2 regions of the Corynebacterium sp. MSK044 genome follow, and region 1 is predicted to be linked to the other one. Evidence: riboswitches for the same ligand, from Rfam matches in the RefSeq annotation. Region 1 holds a riboswitch; the other holds the start of a gene.
The links. Region 1 has a riboswitch for cyclic di-AMP ahead of QP994_RS09510 (resuscitation-promoting factor Rpf1 domain-containing protein). Riboswitches for the same ligand answer to the same signal wherever they lie in the genome.
Positions count from the first base shown of each region.

Region 2: it holds a riboswitch for cyclic di-AMP, as region 1 does, so the genes downstream of both, QP994_RS00605 (C40 family peptidase) here and QP994_RS09510 (resuscitation-promoting factor Rpf1 domain-containing protein) in region 1, are expected to answer to the same signal.

Region 1 covers NZ_JASPJJ010000018.1:15,920-23,298, forward strand. Annotated here, with positions in the region: gene QP994_RS09500 (DUF2771 domain-containing protein) at 1-404, shown strand, start outside; gene QP994_RS09505 (cold-shock protein) at 401-784, opposite strand; cyclic di-AMP (ydaO/yuaA leader) riboswitch at 1,115-1,321, shown strand; gene QP994_RS09510 (resuscitation-promoting factor Rpf1 domain-containing protein) at 1,335-1,940, shown strand; gene QP994_RS09515 (HNH endonuclease signature motif containing protein) at 2,200-3,288, shown strand; gene QP994_RS09520 (YeeE/YedE thiosulfate transporter family protein) at 3,473-4,894, opposite strand; gene QP994_RS09525 (hypothetical protein) at 5,111-5,311, opposite strand; gene QP994_RS09530 (helicase-associated domain-containing protein) at 5,365-7,379, shown strand, end outside.
Region 2 covers NZ_JASPJJ010000001.1:121,452-128,830, reverse strand. Annotated here, with positions in the region: gene qcrB (cytochrome bc1 complex cytochrome b subunit) at 1-388, shown strand, start outside; cyclic di-AMP (ydaO/yuaA leader) riboswitch at 748-925, shown strand; gene QP994_RS00605 (C40 family peptidase) at 934-1,563, shown strand; gene QP994_RS00600 (C40 family peptidase) at 1,743-2,759, shown strand; gene QP994_RS00595 (glycosyltransferase family 4 protein) at 2,743-3,900, shown strand; gene QP994_RS00590 (ROK family protein) at 3,912-4,871, shown strand; gene QP994_RS00585 (lysophospholipid acyltransferase family protein) at 4,879-5,631, shown strand; gene QP994_RS00580 (polyadenylate-specific 3'-exoribonuclease AS) at 5,640-6,152, shown strand; gene QP994_RS00575 (class II 3-deoxy-7-phosphoheptulonate synthase) at 6,186-7,379, shown strand, end outside.

The DNA.
Region 1 (7,379 bases):
GCCCCGGCACCCCGCCGCAGGACATTGAGGTCACCGCCACCGTTGGCGAGAACACAGCAACCGCTACCCCATTCAGCGTCTGCGAATTCGGACAGGAATGCCCGGAAGGCACCGTGTCCACCATCGACCTTGACGGCGCTGAGACCGTGCGCATCAGCGTGCCCAAGGACGTGGCTTCGCTGCAGTGGTCGCTGCTGAGCATTTACGACGACCCCGCCGCCAACAGCGAGCGCACCTTCACCCCTGGTGAAGCCAACGAAGTTGATGTGCCCGTAAAAAGCGAGGGTGACGAAAACGCCACCCTCGTAGTCATGGAGGTCTCCTGCCTCATGCTTGGCCAGGATGCCAATGGCGAAGAGACCCCGGTGATGGTCACCTGGTCCTTCAGCACCGAAGACGCCTAAGCGTCCAGTTCCTTCGCCACCGCGCGGAGGATCTCCGCGATCTGGCGTCCTTCCTTCCGCTCCGGGTAGCGGCCAGCATCAAGTGCCGGCTGGACTTGGGTCTCGAGCATCGACATGACGTCGGCAAGCATGCTGCTGAGCTCTGCCGGCTTACGACGATTCACCGGACGACGACGCGGCTCATCCAACACCTTGACGCGCAGCGCCTGCGGGCCGCGACGGCCAGCAGCGAAATCAAACTCAATGCGCTGACCCGGGAAGAGTTCCTCTACGCCCTCGGGCAGCACGTTTTTGCCAATGTAGACGTCCTCATCACCCGGGTTAGAGGCGAATCCGAAGCCTTTGTCAGCGTCGAACCACTTCACTTTTCCTACTGGCATCGTTGTCACACCCTTTGTTATTGCATGTTATTGCATGAAAACCGCGATTATACCCGCGGCAAAGTTAAGTCCCATAAAGCTACAGCCCCAGCCAATCCCTTGCGAATCCGCCTCATCCTCGCGACACGCCCACCCCTATGTGAGATAGATCACGTTGATGTTATTTTCCCAGTTCATGCAGCTAGAGCGCCCGGACACTCGACCACGCCAGTCACATTGGCAACATTTTGGTAAACCAGCGTGACCTAATCGTTATAAACCGCTAGAGTTGCCCGCATGCCCTCAAGGGGCCAACCCTAATCGCACGATTGCCACGTTGAATTGTGTCCAGCAATCGCCGCGACAAACTTCATAGGACATAAGCGGGGGACCCACCCGCACGACACCACAACGGTCGCCGTGCACCGCGGGCCCCTCACCGGCCAGAACCGGCCAGTGACACCCGCTGGGGGTGAAGCCGCACACGCGGCCAGGCACTAAGCAAGACCTCAGCCTGAACCCGACAGCTCACCTCGCAGACGTATAACAAGAGAGGAACTTGAATACCTACATGGGACGCCACAGCAAGCAGACCCGCACGTTTTCCAAGGCAGCAGCAGGTGCTTCCGCAGCAATTGCCGCTACTGCCCTGATCAACCCGATTGCTAACGCCGCACCGGACTCTGACTGGGACCGTCTCGCACAGTGCGAGGCTGGCGGCAACTGGAACATCAACACCGGCAACGGCTACTACGGCGGCCTGCAGTTCTCCGCTGGCACCTGGCGCGCATACGGTGGCGGCGAGTTCGCTCCGTACGCCCACCAGGCAACCCGCGAGCAGCAGATCGCTGTCGCTGAGCGCACCCTGGCCAGCCAGGGCTGGGGCGCATGGCCGGCATGCTCCGCTCGCCTGGGTCTGCGTTCCGCTCCGACCCCGCGCAACGTGAGCCCGGCTCCGGCCCCCGCAGCAGCACCGGCTCCGGCCGCTGCACCGGCCGCAAAGTCCGGCGAGCTGCAGGTTGACGCTGTGTACAACAACATTACCCGCTCCCTGGCTGCCCGTGGCCTGCCGGTTCCGGCCCACGTGACCGCAACCTACAAGGCAAACCGTCACGACTACAACGCGTTCTACCTTGCTAACAAGCAGCTGATCGACGCTATCGCAGCTCGCCTCTAATCAGGCTCAAGAGCAACCAAGACAAAGGCGCTCCTTCCCTTCTCATCAAGGGAGTGAGCGCCTTTGTCGTTAGCGCGGTTTAGTTCCGCCGCAAGCATCCAAAACTTTTTTGAGTTTCGCGGGAACCGGCCTGTTTCTGCTGGTCCTCCGCTTGCTGCGTGCGCTCTAGCGTGCGCACCCTGTGGATAGAATTTTGGGTTATCCACAGGTTTTTGGGGCTCTTTCGCGCGTTTTTGGTTTTCGGTTTAGCGTGCGTGGCATGAACGTATTCGGATCACTGGTGGCGGGGTTAACCAACCCGATCGAGGCCCTGGCAGACTTTGATGCCCAGGTACTCCTCGATGCTGGCTGCAGCCCTGCCCGTGTTCGCGAATTTGTGAAAGTCCACACGGCGTACTACGGGAAAACGAAGTTCACCCGTAAGCAAGCCAACGCGATCAAAATCGCGCGGTCGACGAAGAAGGCGTTGGATCAACTCGTCTACATCGAATCCCGAGTAGCACCTTTCACCGACCCCACCGAGAAATGGCGGCTGCGCCTTGCCCTGCTGTCCGTTCCGGGGGATTACGACACGCTCAAGCGCCGGGCGAAAGACATCGTGCCGGAGGTGGACAAGCCCGCACGGGAACCAACAGTCCGGTATGGCCGCTCGGATAAGGAGAGGCGTCCTGTGACCATCATGGCCTTGGAAGAAGACGCGGCAGCTATTGAGTTCGCGACCCGCCAAAACCTCACCGATGGTCCCGCTGGCCCGCAAATGTACGAAAAGCTCATGCGCCTCTTGGGTCTGCGCCCCGACGAAGACGATCAACCTTCAGGTATTGCCCCTGCTGTCCCGCGTCCTTTGATCCTCATCCCGTTGGAGGAGCACATCACAATCATGAGTGGTGACGGGGACGATGTTGTCCTGGGGCTTACTGATGGCACGACGATGACGGGTGCGGAGTTTTTGGCTCAGAACTTTGGGGATGTCCTAGAGGTGGCGATGTTCCACCCCCAAGAAGGCCCCGTCAACCTGTACGACACGCAACGCTTCGCGAACCAGAAGCAACGCGACCTAGCGCGTGCCACCATGCCCACCTGCCCAGTGCCGGATTGCCGGCACGCAGCGGATAACTGCGAAGTCCACCACATCACAGCATGGTCCAAGGGCGGACTAACCAACATGGATAACTTGGCCATGCTGTGCAGGTATCACAACCGCACCAACGACGATGACCCCGCCAAACCCCACTGGGGCAGGGTGGAAAACATCAGAGGCACACCAATGTGGAGATCACCGCGTGGATACCTCGTCCCCAACACAGTCCACCCCTTCGGGGCAATGACACTGCTCTACGGCAGATAACCCACCACCTCACCGAGTAGCCGGCTTGACCGGCTACTCGGTGTGCCCGTTTGACTATGGCGAAGGGCGAGCAACAAAACCGCAGGTCACGGATCGCTGGAAGGCGCGATAGTCAAACCGGCCAATCAATGCCAAAAGCCGAATAGCCGGCGAAAGCTGGCTATTCGGCATGCCCAGAAACTGCTTAGTTCGCGGCGTCCTTGACCACCGTGATTTGCCAACCAGCATTCTGGTTTTGCACGAAGTCCTTCACGCCATGGCCGTTATCAGCGGCCCACTGAGGGATGGACTCTGTGGCCTGGGTGCAGTCAAAGTCAATGATGAGTTCTTCGCCGGCATCCAGTTCGGACATGGCCTGCTTGGCTTCGATGAGAGGGAAGGGGCAGACGTCGCCGAGCGTGTCCAGGATGTAGCGGCCGTTACCGAGTGGACGTGCCGTGGTCTCCTGCTTTGGCTTCGTCTTCAGTGCCACGCCGCCCGGAGCGGAGACGATATTGAACTTCGGAGCTGGCTCCGCATCAGCATCGCGGGGGACGACACCAGCAAGCTCAGGCGCGCTGATGGATTCTTCGGTGGTGTAAACATCAGAGTTCACAGCACCCTGCTTCACGCCGGATGGCTTCAGCCACAGCTTCGCACCGACGTAGACGCCAGCAGCGATGAATGCCATTGCGACCCAACCCTGGTAGCTGAACAGGGAGGTCTGAACCATGCCGTTGCCGACGGTGCAGCCGCCGGCCAACGATGCGCCAACACCCATGCCGATGCCGCCGATGATTGCACGCACGGAGGTGCGGCCGTCGGGAACGCGGACACGGAATTCACCGGACACCTTTGCCGCGATGTAAGAACCAACCAGGATGCCCAGCACGAGCAGGGTGCCCCAGTTGAAGTACTCAGCCTCACCAGTGGTGACGTAGCTGGCCAGGTGAGCGGATGGAGTGGTGATACCTAGGCCGTCGTTACGCCCGGTCGCTGCAGACAGCGGCCATGCGATGACACCCAGCAGGCCAATCGCGGCGCCAGCGGTGTACGGGTGCAGCGGCTTGCGGTACCACGGCTGCTCAAGGGTGACCTTCGGCTTAGCAGCATCGCGAGCAAGATAACGCTGCGCGAGGTATGCGGTACCCAAGGCCAGCGGAATGGCGAACCACCAGGCAGAGACACCAAAGGTCTGCGGCAGAGTGGTCCAACCAGTGTCCCATTCCTTCAGCTTGCTATTGAAACCGGAGAGGAAGCCGCTCTTCATTGCGGAGGCGGACAGCGCGTAGAAAAGCAGAGCAAACCACGAACCAACCAGGCCTTCACCGGAGCGGTACCACGTGCCCGACGCGCAGCCGCCGGCAAGGATGATGGCCAAGCCGAAGATGAAGCCACCAACCGCAACAGCTATCGGCGCAAAGGTGCGGTACTCCGGCGAGATCACGCCGAGCGAGGTCAAGGCTGCGAGGCCAATCGCATGAACCGCCACGACGATAAAGAAGGCAACGAGGCCGCGCCCCTGCTTCTGCAGAAACACGTCGCGCATCATGCCGGTCACGCAGAATCGTCCGCGTTGCATAACGATGCCTAGGGCGACACCGACTGCCAAACCAGTCAGGATCATGGAAACCTCCAGTGGTTCTCGTGAGTTAATAAAACACTGGGAAGTCTACAAATAGCGAACAACTCTGTCTAGAGCGTCAACGCAAAGCCCGAACAATGTGGTCTACAAATGTGAGAGAAAAACACCACCACCTGACAATTAGGCAGATGAATAAAAAAACAAGCCCACTCGGCGATACGCCGAATGGACTTGCTTTAACTTAACGGAAGTGCGGGTTTAGTTCACACCGTTGATACGAGTGGTCGGGTGAACGTAGCCAGTCTCCTCCCACGGACGCGGCAGCAGAAGGTCGTCGCCGTAGGGGCTGGAAGCTGCGGCCAACTTGGAGTTAATCTCCGTCACTGGGTGGCCGCCACCCGGGGTGTTCGCGGGCCACGCCGGGTTAATCTTGGTGATGTTGTCAACGTCTTTAGCCATGTACATCATTCTTTCACGCCGAAGCCAAAAACGCACGTAGAATCACCCCCGCAATGACTACGTTCCCTGAAGCGCTCGCTGATTTCACTGACGATGAGCTCCGCACGCTCATTTCCCTCCGCCCGGATGCGTTCTATCCTGCACCTCCGTCGGTGGCATCTTTGGCTACGCGGCTCGCACTGCCTGGTTCAGCTGGCCGCGCATTAAGCCAGCTCACCACCCCCACTATTGCCCTTCTTGAGCGCCTTGGGGATGCGGGAGCAGAGTTTGAGCCTTTCGACGCCACAGGCAAAGAGGTCACCGAGCTCCTTCCAGCACTCCGTGAACGCGCACTCACCTACGGCCCGGCGAATGCCCTGCGCGTTGCCCCCGGAGTGCTCAGCGCGATGCCCCAGGGCTGGCGCGTAGCTGATACCGCCCCGGATGATGTGGAAGAGCTCGTGGCAGAGCTCCCTGCAGCTGAACGACGCGTACTGGACACCCTTTCCGTATCCGGCGGGACGGGAACAACAAAGGCAGCTGCCCCCGATGCGGACCCGAATACGCCGATTGCCAGGCTCATCGCCAAGGGTTTGCTCGTCCGCGCAAACTCCTCAACAGTGCGTCTCCCCCGCCCGGTACGCGATGTACTCCGCGGTTATCCGCCGCGCAGTTTCCCCTTGGAAGAACCGGTGGCTCTGGGGGTGGCGCAGGGGGACGTCGATAAGCATGCTGCTACGCAGGGCCTTGATGCGGTGCGGCAGCTCCGCCAGTTGATCACGTCTCTTCTGCAGGACCCCATTCCGCTGAACAAGGATGGCTCTGTTGGTGTTCGGGCGCGCACGAACCTGGGCAAAGAGCTTGGTTTTGATCCGGCTCTGCTCATCACCATCGGGGAATCTGCCGGACTCATCGGCCGTGGCAACGTGGATGACGTGGACACTCTCGGTGCCACGCGCGACTGCCTGACGTGGCTGGACGCGACGTTATCTGATCAGTGGGCGATCCTCCTCGCTGGCTGGGCTGCTTCGCCGTGGCGGTTGGACACGGATGCGAAGTTGCTGTCCCCCGACATGCGTTCACCTGACGCGCGTACTAACCGTTTCACCGTCCTGCGTCAAGCCGGCGATGTGCAGCGTTTGTTCTTCTATTCCCCGCTGTCGGCTTCCCGCATATCTCCGTCATTCATCGAGGCCACGGCGCAGGAGGCCCAGTTCGTGGGCGCGCTCGACGCAACGCCGGCGCAATCTTCTCCCCTGCTCACGCTCCTTGACGGCGGAGATATCACCGCAGCAACCCGCGAGCTCGTCCCACCACCAGTGAACACCCTCATTGCGCAAGCCGACATGACGGTGCTCGCGCCTGGCCCCCTCGAACCCGAGATGGGCAATTTCCTGGAGAGAATTGCCGAGCTCGAATCCCCCGGTGTCGCCAGTGTGTGGCGCATCACGGACGCTTCCGTCCGCCACGGCCTCGACAGCGGGCTCACCGCCAACGAAATCCACGCGTGGCTCACCGACCACGTCCTCGGCGAAGTCCCACAAGGCATCACATTTCTTATCGACGACACCGCCCGCACCCACGGCTCCATCCGCGCCGGCGCTGCCATGAGCTACATCCGCAGCGCTGACCCCGCGCTCATCACAACAGCAACCGAGAAACTGACCGGCGTCCTTCGTCCACTCGCCCCGACTGTCGCTGTCTCCCCGCTCCCCCTGCCCAAGCTCATGGAAGCACTACGCAAAGCAGGCCTCCAGCCAACGGCCGAAGATGAATCCGGCGCCCAGCTCAACATGGCACCAGAGCCAGCGCTCGTACCTGCGACCCCATCTCACCTGCCACGGCCGACGTCGGTTTCTGCCGAACAAGCCGACCAGATCATCGCGCGACTGCGCTCTGAAGACCCAGGCAACGCACCCGTACCAACCACCGTCGGCAACACCCTGGAGACCCTCCGCGCCGCAGCGCGGGGAAGGAAACAGGTGACGCTGGGATACGTCGATAAGCATGGGCGCGGACAGACGCTCACCGCCCGCCCTCTGTCGGTGTCCTCCGGACAAGTCGATGTCCACATCGCCGCCACCGACTC
Region 2 (7,379 bases), on a different contig from region 1:
GGTTCTGCCGCCGCTGGCATACTTCATCACCTACCGCATCTGCATCGGTCTCCAGCGTTCTGACCGTGAGGTCCTGGAGCACGGTATTGCAACCGGTGTGATCCAGACCCTTCCGAACGGTGCGTTCGTGGCAGTTCACCAGCCCGTCGGTCCGGTGGATGAGCACGGCAACCAAATTCCGCTTGAGTACGGTGGCGCACGAGTACCGAAGCAGCTCAACGAGCTTGGCTACGCAGACTCCGAGACCTCCGGTATCTTCAAGGCTGACGATCCGGAAATCACAGCACGCCGTAACGAGATTGCCCGCAACAACCACCATGAAGAGGTGGAGACCCTGCGCGCACTTGAGGCGGAGAAATCCGCAACTGACCGCGACGCCGGTAAGTAAAAAACGGTTTAGCAAAGGCCCCTTTCCCCGAGTGGGAGAGGGGCCTTACGCGTATAACAAAACGATAAACACGATAATGTGACTAGAATCACAGTAAGTTTTTCTTCAGGTTGACAATTTCTAAACTTCGCATTGAGAGTTTTGGGAGAAGGGAAGATAACTGCAGGTAGGAATAGGTAGGTTGTTGATTCGTGTTGGCACTGCATTAAAGGGGGGGCAACGGGCGTTCGCGGTGTTTTCGGTAGATATTTTAAATAACAAGAAAATAACGGGCGCGCCGTTAGACAATCATCGTGTCCATTTCGTAACCTATTCGAGACCTTGCAGCCACCAGGCGGCAAGCGAAACCTAGACATCGTAAATACATACAGCCGAGTTCCTTTTGTTTCACCACATGACATGAGGAAGCCGGGGAACCGAAAATTTCCCTGGGGTGAACGGGAAACAAGGAGCGCCACCGCGGCGCCGGAGTTTCTTGTAGGTGATCTCTAGTACCGAACCCGACAGCTAACCCGGTAGGCGACTGGAAGATATGGAGTTACATAGTGGCTAAGCATCGCCGCCAGACCACGTCCGCGTCCAAACGCGGTCTTACTGCTGCATCCGCCGTTATCGCTGGCGCTACCCTCGTTAGCCCGGCCACTGCTGGCGCTGCTGAGGTGCGTGTCCCGAACACTAACCTTTCTGCATACGTCCCGGGCATTGACACCGTGCCGGGTATTGAGAACGTGCCGGGTATTGATCAGTGGGTTCCGTCCCTCGCTGGCAAGGCTGCTCCGGGCGCGAACTTCAACGCTGCTGTGAAGGGTGCTGTTCCGGCCCCAGTTCAGCCGCAGGGCCAGCGCATCGTTGAGATTGCCAAGTCGAAGATTGGTTCCCCGTACGTCTACGGCGCTGCCGGCCCGCAGGCTTTTGACTGCTCCGGCTTCACCTCTTGGGTTTACGCCCAGGCGGGTAAGTCTATTCCGCGCACCTCCGGCGCTCAGGCTTCCGCTGGCCAGCGCGTGGACATCAACGCTCTGCAGCCAGGCGACATCGTGGTGTACTACGGTGGTGCTTCCCACGTTGGCATCTACGCTGGCAATGGCCAGATCATCGATGCATTGAACTCTGGTACCCCCGTGGGTTACCGTCCGCTGAACTACATGCCGATCCACTCGGCAGTGCGCTTCTAAGCGGTAGAGATTTCGAACCCGGCTTCGGCCGGGTTTTCTCAATTTTCACACCTGTAACAACCAGTGGATTTGTACTTATTCGCTGCTTGACCGCAGAGTTCTAGCGCTGTACCTTTGTTTAAGGTTCTTGAGCTACAGGCTTGTTATTTTTGTCCGAAAAGAGGTCGCTTTAAGTGGACATGCGTCGCGCTTCCTTCCGTTTCCGTCCGATGGTTGTGGCGGGTCTCATTGCTGGATTTTCAGCGGTGAACCTGGCGGTGCCAGCGCAGGCTGATGAGATTGAAACGATCATCAAGGAGCTCAGCGACATCTCTGAGGAAGCGACTGCGAAGTCGGAAGAAGTAAAGAAGATCGAGGACGAGATCACCAAGGGTGAGGGCGAGGTCTCTGCGCTTCGTGAGTCTGCAGAGGATGCACGTCGTGATGCTGAGGAGGCCAAGGCGGCGCGCTCTGGTGCTCAGGGTGAGGTCGATGGTACGGCTCGGACCCAGTACCGGAACCTGTCTAATGATGCGCATTTGAACGCACTGCAGTCTGCTAACCCGCAAGAGGCGATTGACCGTTCTTCCTATCTTGGTTCCTTGTCGCGTTCCGCGCAGCGCACGTTGGAGGAATCCCAGCGTTTGAATGAGGTCGCTGCTTCGCGTGCGACGGACGCAGACATCGCGGTCGCTGTAGCTAACTTCCGTCAGAGTGAGCTGGAAAGCAAGCGCGACAAGCTTCAGCGTGAACGCGAGGAGCTGGATGACAAGGTTAAGGAGATAGAGGCCAAGGTTGATGGCTTCACGCCGGAGCAGCGTGCGCGCTGGGAGGCGAAGAACGGCCCGGTTGCTCTCAATGTGCCAGCCTCGGCGCATGCTTCTGGTGTTGTGTCGGCTGCTTTGGCTAAGTTGGGTTCGCCGTATGGCTGGGGTGCAGCTGGTCCGAGCCAGTTCGATTGCTCTGGTTTGATGGTCTGGTCCTATGCTCAGAACGGCAAGTCGATCCCCCGTACGTCCCAGGCGCAGCTTGCGGGTGGTACACGCGTGTCCATGTCGGAGCTTCAACCGGGTGACATCATTGGTTACTACCCAGGTGTGACGCACGTGGGCATGTACATCGGTAACGGCCAGGTGGTTCACGCGTCGGATTACGGTATTCCGGTTCAGGTTGTTCCATTGAATTCGATGCCGGTGCAGGGTGCAGTCCGCTACTAGCCGGGTCCTGCTTGTTACGAATGATTTCCCGCCGACAGTTGGTGGGATTCAGTCGTATCTAGAGCAGTTTGTTTCAGAGGTCGTCGCGCGTCGGGGCCGCGATTCGATAGTCGTATTCGCGTCGACGCAGGATGTGGAAGCTGCGAAGCTTTTCGACGCTGCCCAGGAGTACCTCGTTCACCGCTGGCCCCGCACGGTGATGCTTCCTACGCCGGCCGCAGCCCGTGAAATGAAGCGGATCATCCGGGAACACAAGATTGATACCGTGTGGTTTGGTGCGGCGGCGCCGCTTGCACTTTTGGCCCAAGAGGCACGCAAGGCTGGTGCCATGCGGATCGTGTCCACGACACATGGGCATGAGGTTGGCTGGTCCATGCTGCCCGTGGCAAGGCAAATGCTGCGCCGCATTGGGAAAACGACAGACACGTTGACGTATGTGTCGGAATACACGCGACGTCGATTTTCTTCTGCATTTGGTGCTCATCCGGACTATGTTGCTTTGCCTTCCGGTGTGGACACGGAGTTTTTCCGCCCTGCAACCTCAGCGCAAAAAGTGGGCACGCGCAGTGAGTTCGGCTATGGGGATGAACCACTCGTTGTGGTGGCCTCCCGATTGGTCGCACGTAAAGGCCAGGATCAACTGATTCGCGGGTGGGGCACAATACAAGAGGCTTTCCCAGATGCCCGTCTTGCCGTTATTGGGGAGGGGCCGTATCGGAAGAAACTTGAGCAGCTCGCGGTGTCTTATGCGCGGGCAGTGACGTTTCATGGGCGTCTGCCACGGACAAGCATGCGTGACCTTGTCGCAGCGGCAGACATTATGGCCATGCCGGCGCGCACCCGTGGAGGCGGGTTGGACGTGGAGGGTCTTGGCATCGTCTACCTTGAAGCTCAGGCATGCGGAGTTCCAGTCATTGCAGGTACCTCAGGCGGAGCACCAGAGACTGTTACTCCAGACACTGGCATTGTCGTCGATGGATCCCGAGCTCAGACGGTCGCGGAAGCGGTGGTGGAGCTGTTGGGGGACGGGGCACGCAGAAAAGCAATGGGCCTCAATGGGAGACAGCATGTGTCTGAGATTTTCTCCTGGCAAGCCTTGGGGGACAGGCTCGAGGGCGTGCTATTCGGAGAGCAGGGCTAGAATAATGCCCTATGTCTGAGACAAAGCTGACCATCGGGTTCGATATCGGGGGCACAAACACCCGCGCCGGTGTCGTCGATGAGGGGGGCCGCGTCCTTGATGTTGAGTCCACGCGAACCCCGCACACGCCTGAAGGGTTACGCCATGCCATCGTGGGCATGGTAGATACGCTGCGTCATCGCAGCCCAGCTGGCGCGATTGGCTCTGTGGGGCTTGCTGTCGCTGGATTCCTCGATCCCGAGTGTGAAGTGGTTCGCTTTGCCCCTCATCTTCCGTGGCAGGACAACGAGCCGGTAAGGAAGATCCTGCAAGGTGAGCTCGGGCTGCCCGTGAGATTGGAGCATGACGCGAACGCGGCTGCCTGGGGTGAGTACCGTTTTGGGGCTGCGCAAGATGCGAAAACGTGGGTGCTGTTTGCGGTTGGTACTGGGATCGGTGCAACGCTCATGCATAACGGTGAGATCTACCGTGGTGCTTTTGGTACTGCCCCAGAATTCGGTCACGTGACTGTGGTTCCTGGTGGGCGCGCATGCTCATGTGGCAAACAGGGCTGCTTGGAGCGCTACGCATCGGGCACTGCGCTGGTAGATACCGCAGTAGAGATTGCCACTAAGGGTGGTTTTGAGTCCTGTGAGCTGTACCGCAAAGCCGTGGATAAACGGGCAACGGGCAATGATGTCGTCGCGGCAGCGCGCGCCGGCGACGCATTGGGCCTAGCCACGATGGACCATTTCGCCATGTGGCTTGGTCAAGGTCTTTCCTTGGTGTGCGATGTGTTGGATCCGGAACTCATCGTCTTGGGTGGGGGAGTGAGCCGCGATGCGGATTTATTCCTAGATACAGCACAGCAGACCATGGCACGTTCAGTGGTAGGCGCTGGCTTTCGGCCCTTGCCGGCACTTCAAACAGCCGTTTTGGGCTCGCAGGCAGGTATGATCGGCGTTGCTGATTTGGCCCGACACCAGATGTAGAGGAAATATGAACAACAAGTGGTACAAGTTCTTTAAGTACATCCTGATTGGGCCGTGGCTGCGTTTGTGGAACCGCCCGGAGACCCAAGGTTTGGACAATATCCCGCCGGAGGGCACCCCGGCGCTCATGGTGTCCAACCACCAGGCAGTCATGGATTCCTTCTACTTCCCGCTGGTGTGCCCGCGCCAGCTGGTTCATCCAGCGAAGAAGGAATACTTCACATCCCCGGGTTTTTCTGGTGCTGTGCAAAAGTTTTTCATGACGGCGGTGGGGCAGGTTCCCATTGACCGTGAGTCCAAGGACGCGGGTTCGGCGTTGTTGAAGGTGACCAAGGAGGTCTTCGGCAACGGCGATTTGTTCTGCATCTACCCGGAGGGCACGCGTTCGCCGGATGGAAGGATCTACAAAGGCAAGACGGGTATGGCTCGCGTTGCCATGGAATCGGGTGTGCCGTGTATTCCGGTAGCCATGATTGGTACCCGTAATGCGAACCCGATTGGTTCATGGATACCCCGTCCGACGAAGGTGCGCGTAAAAATTGGTGAGCCAGTTGACCCGCACCAGTGGGCGCGTGACAACGGTTTTGAGCCAGATGATCCAGCCGTGTGGCGTCCGTTCACGGATTTCTTCATGGAGCAGCTCGTTGAGCTGTCCGGCTACCCCTATGTGGATGCGTACGCCGCCGATGTGAAGAAGTCTCTTGAAGCCGGCAAGGGGTACCCGAAGGGCACTGAGCCCACGGGGAACACGCTGGATTAAGGCTATTTGTGCGGTACTTCTACGACACTGAATTTATTGAGGATGGTCAGACCATCACGCTCGTGTCCATTGGCATTGTTGCGGAGGATGGGCGCGAGTACTACGCGGTTTCAACCGATTTTGATGGGACACGCGCGAACCGGTGGGTGCGCGAAAACGTGCTAGCTAAGCTGCCTAATCTGGATAATCCAGTGTGGAAGCCGCAGCGCCAGATCCGGGACGAGGTTTATGAGTTTCTGACCTTTGGCGGGCACCGTCCGGAGCTGTGGGCGTGGGTGGGGGCTTACGACCACGTGGTGTTTGCTCAGCTCTGGGGGGATATGACGAAGCTGCCCAAGGATTTGCCGCGCTTCACCCGTGAATTGAAGCAGTACTGGGATATGGCTGGTCGCCCGTCCTTGCCACGGACGCCGAAGGATAACCATGATGCACTCGTGGATGCACGCCATAACCTTCACAAGTTCCGGGCTTGTCAGCGTGCTCTCCCCCTCGATCGACGTGGCTTTGTATTAAATAGATAGGCATACCGTCTACGACGTGCTAGAACTTATAGAATGAGCTGGACAGTAGACATCCCCAAAGAAGTACTCCCTGATCTTCCGCCTTTGCCGGGCGATATTTTTGAATCCTTCCAAGAGGTTGTGAACCTCCCTGCAAAGCAGCAGCCCACGTGGGATGAGAACGCAGCCCTTTATGTTCGTAAGATCCTTGAATCCGTGCCGCCGGTTGTTGTGGCGCCGGAGATTCACAAGCTGAAGCAGCAACTGGCCGAAGTTGCAGAGGGTAAGGCTTTCTTGCTGCAGGGCGGTGACTGTGCTGAGACGTTTGAGTCCAACACTGAGCCTCACATTCGCGCCAACATTAAGACATTGCTGCAGATGGCAGTTGTGCTCACGTACGGTGCATCCACCCCGGTGGTGAAGCTGGCGCGTATTGCTGGCCAGTACGCCAAGCCGCGTTCGTCTGATCTGGATGAGAATGGTTTGCCCAATTACCGTGGTGACATTGTCAATGGTGTGGACCCAACACCGGAGTCACGTGAACATGATCCGGCGCGCATGATTCGTGCGTACGCAAACGCATCTGCTGCGATGAATCTGGTCCGTGCGTTGACCACCTCTGGTACGGCTGACCTGTACCGAGTGGAGGCATGGAACCGTGAGTTCGTGGCTAATTCCGCTGCCGGTGCACGCTATGAGGCGCTGTCCCGTGAGATCACCCGTTCGCTGCACTTCATGGATGCCTGTGGGGTGAACGACCGTGAGCTGCGGACATCAGAAATCTACGCTTCCCACGAGGCGCTTCTCGTGGATTATGAGCGTGCGATGCTGCGTTTGGCCAAGGATGAGAATGGTGACACGAAGCTCTACGACCTCTCAGCACACCAGCTGTGGATTGGTGAGCGGACTCGTGGCCTGGATGACTTCCACGTTAACTTCGCAGCGCTCATTGATAACCCGATTGGCCTCAAGCTCGGCCCGACCGTGACCCCGGAAGAAGCTGTCCGGTACGCCGAGAAGCTGGATCCGAACCGCCAGCCAGGCCGCCTGACCTTTGTGGCTCGCATGGGCCACGACAAGGTGCGCGATGTTCTGCCGGGTATTGTCCAGGCAGTGGAGCGTGAGGGCCACAAGGTCATTTGGCAGTCTGACCCGATGCACGGCAACACGTTCACGGCGTCGAATGGTTACAAGACCCGCCACTTTGACAAGATTATCGATGAGGTGCAGGGCTTCTTCGAGGTTCAT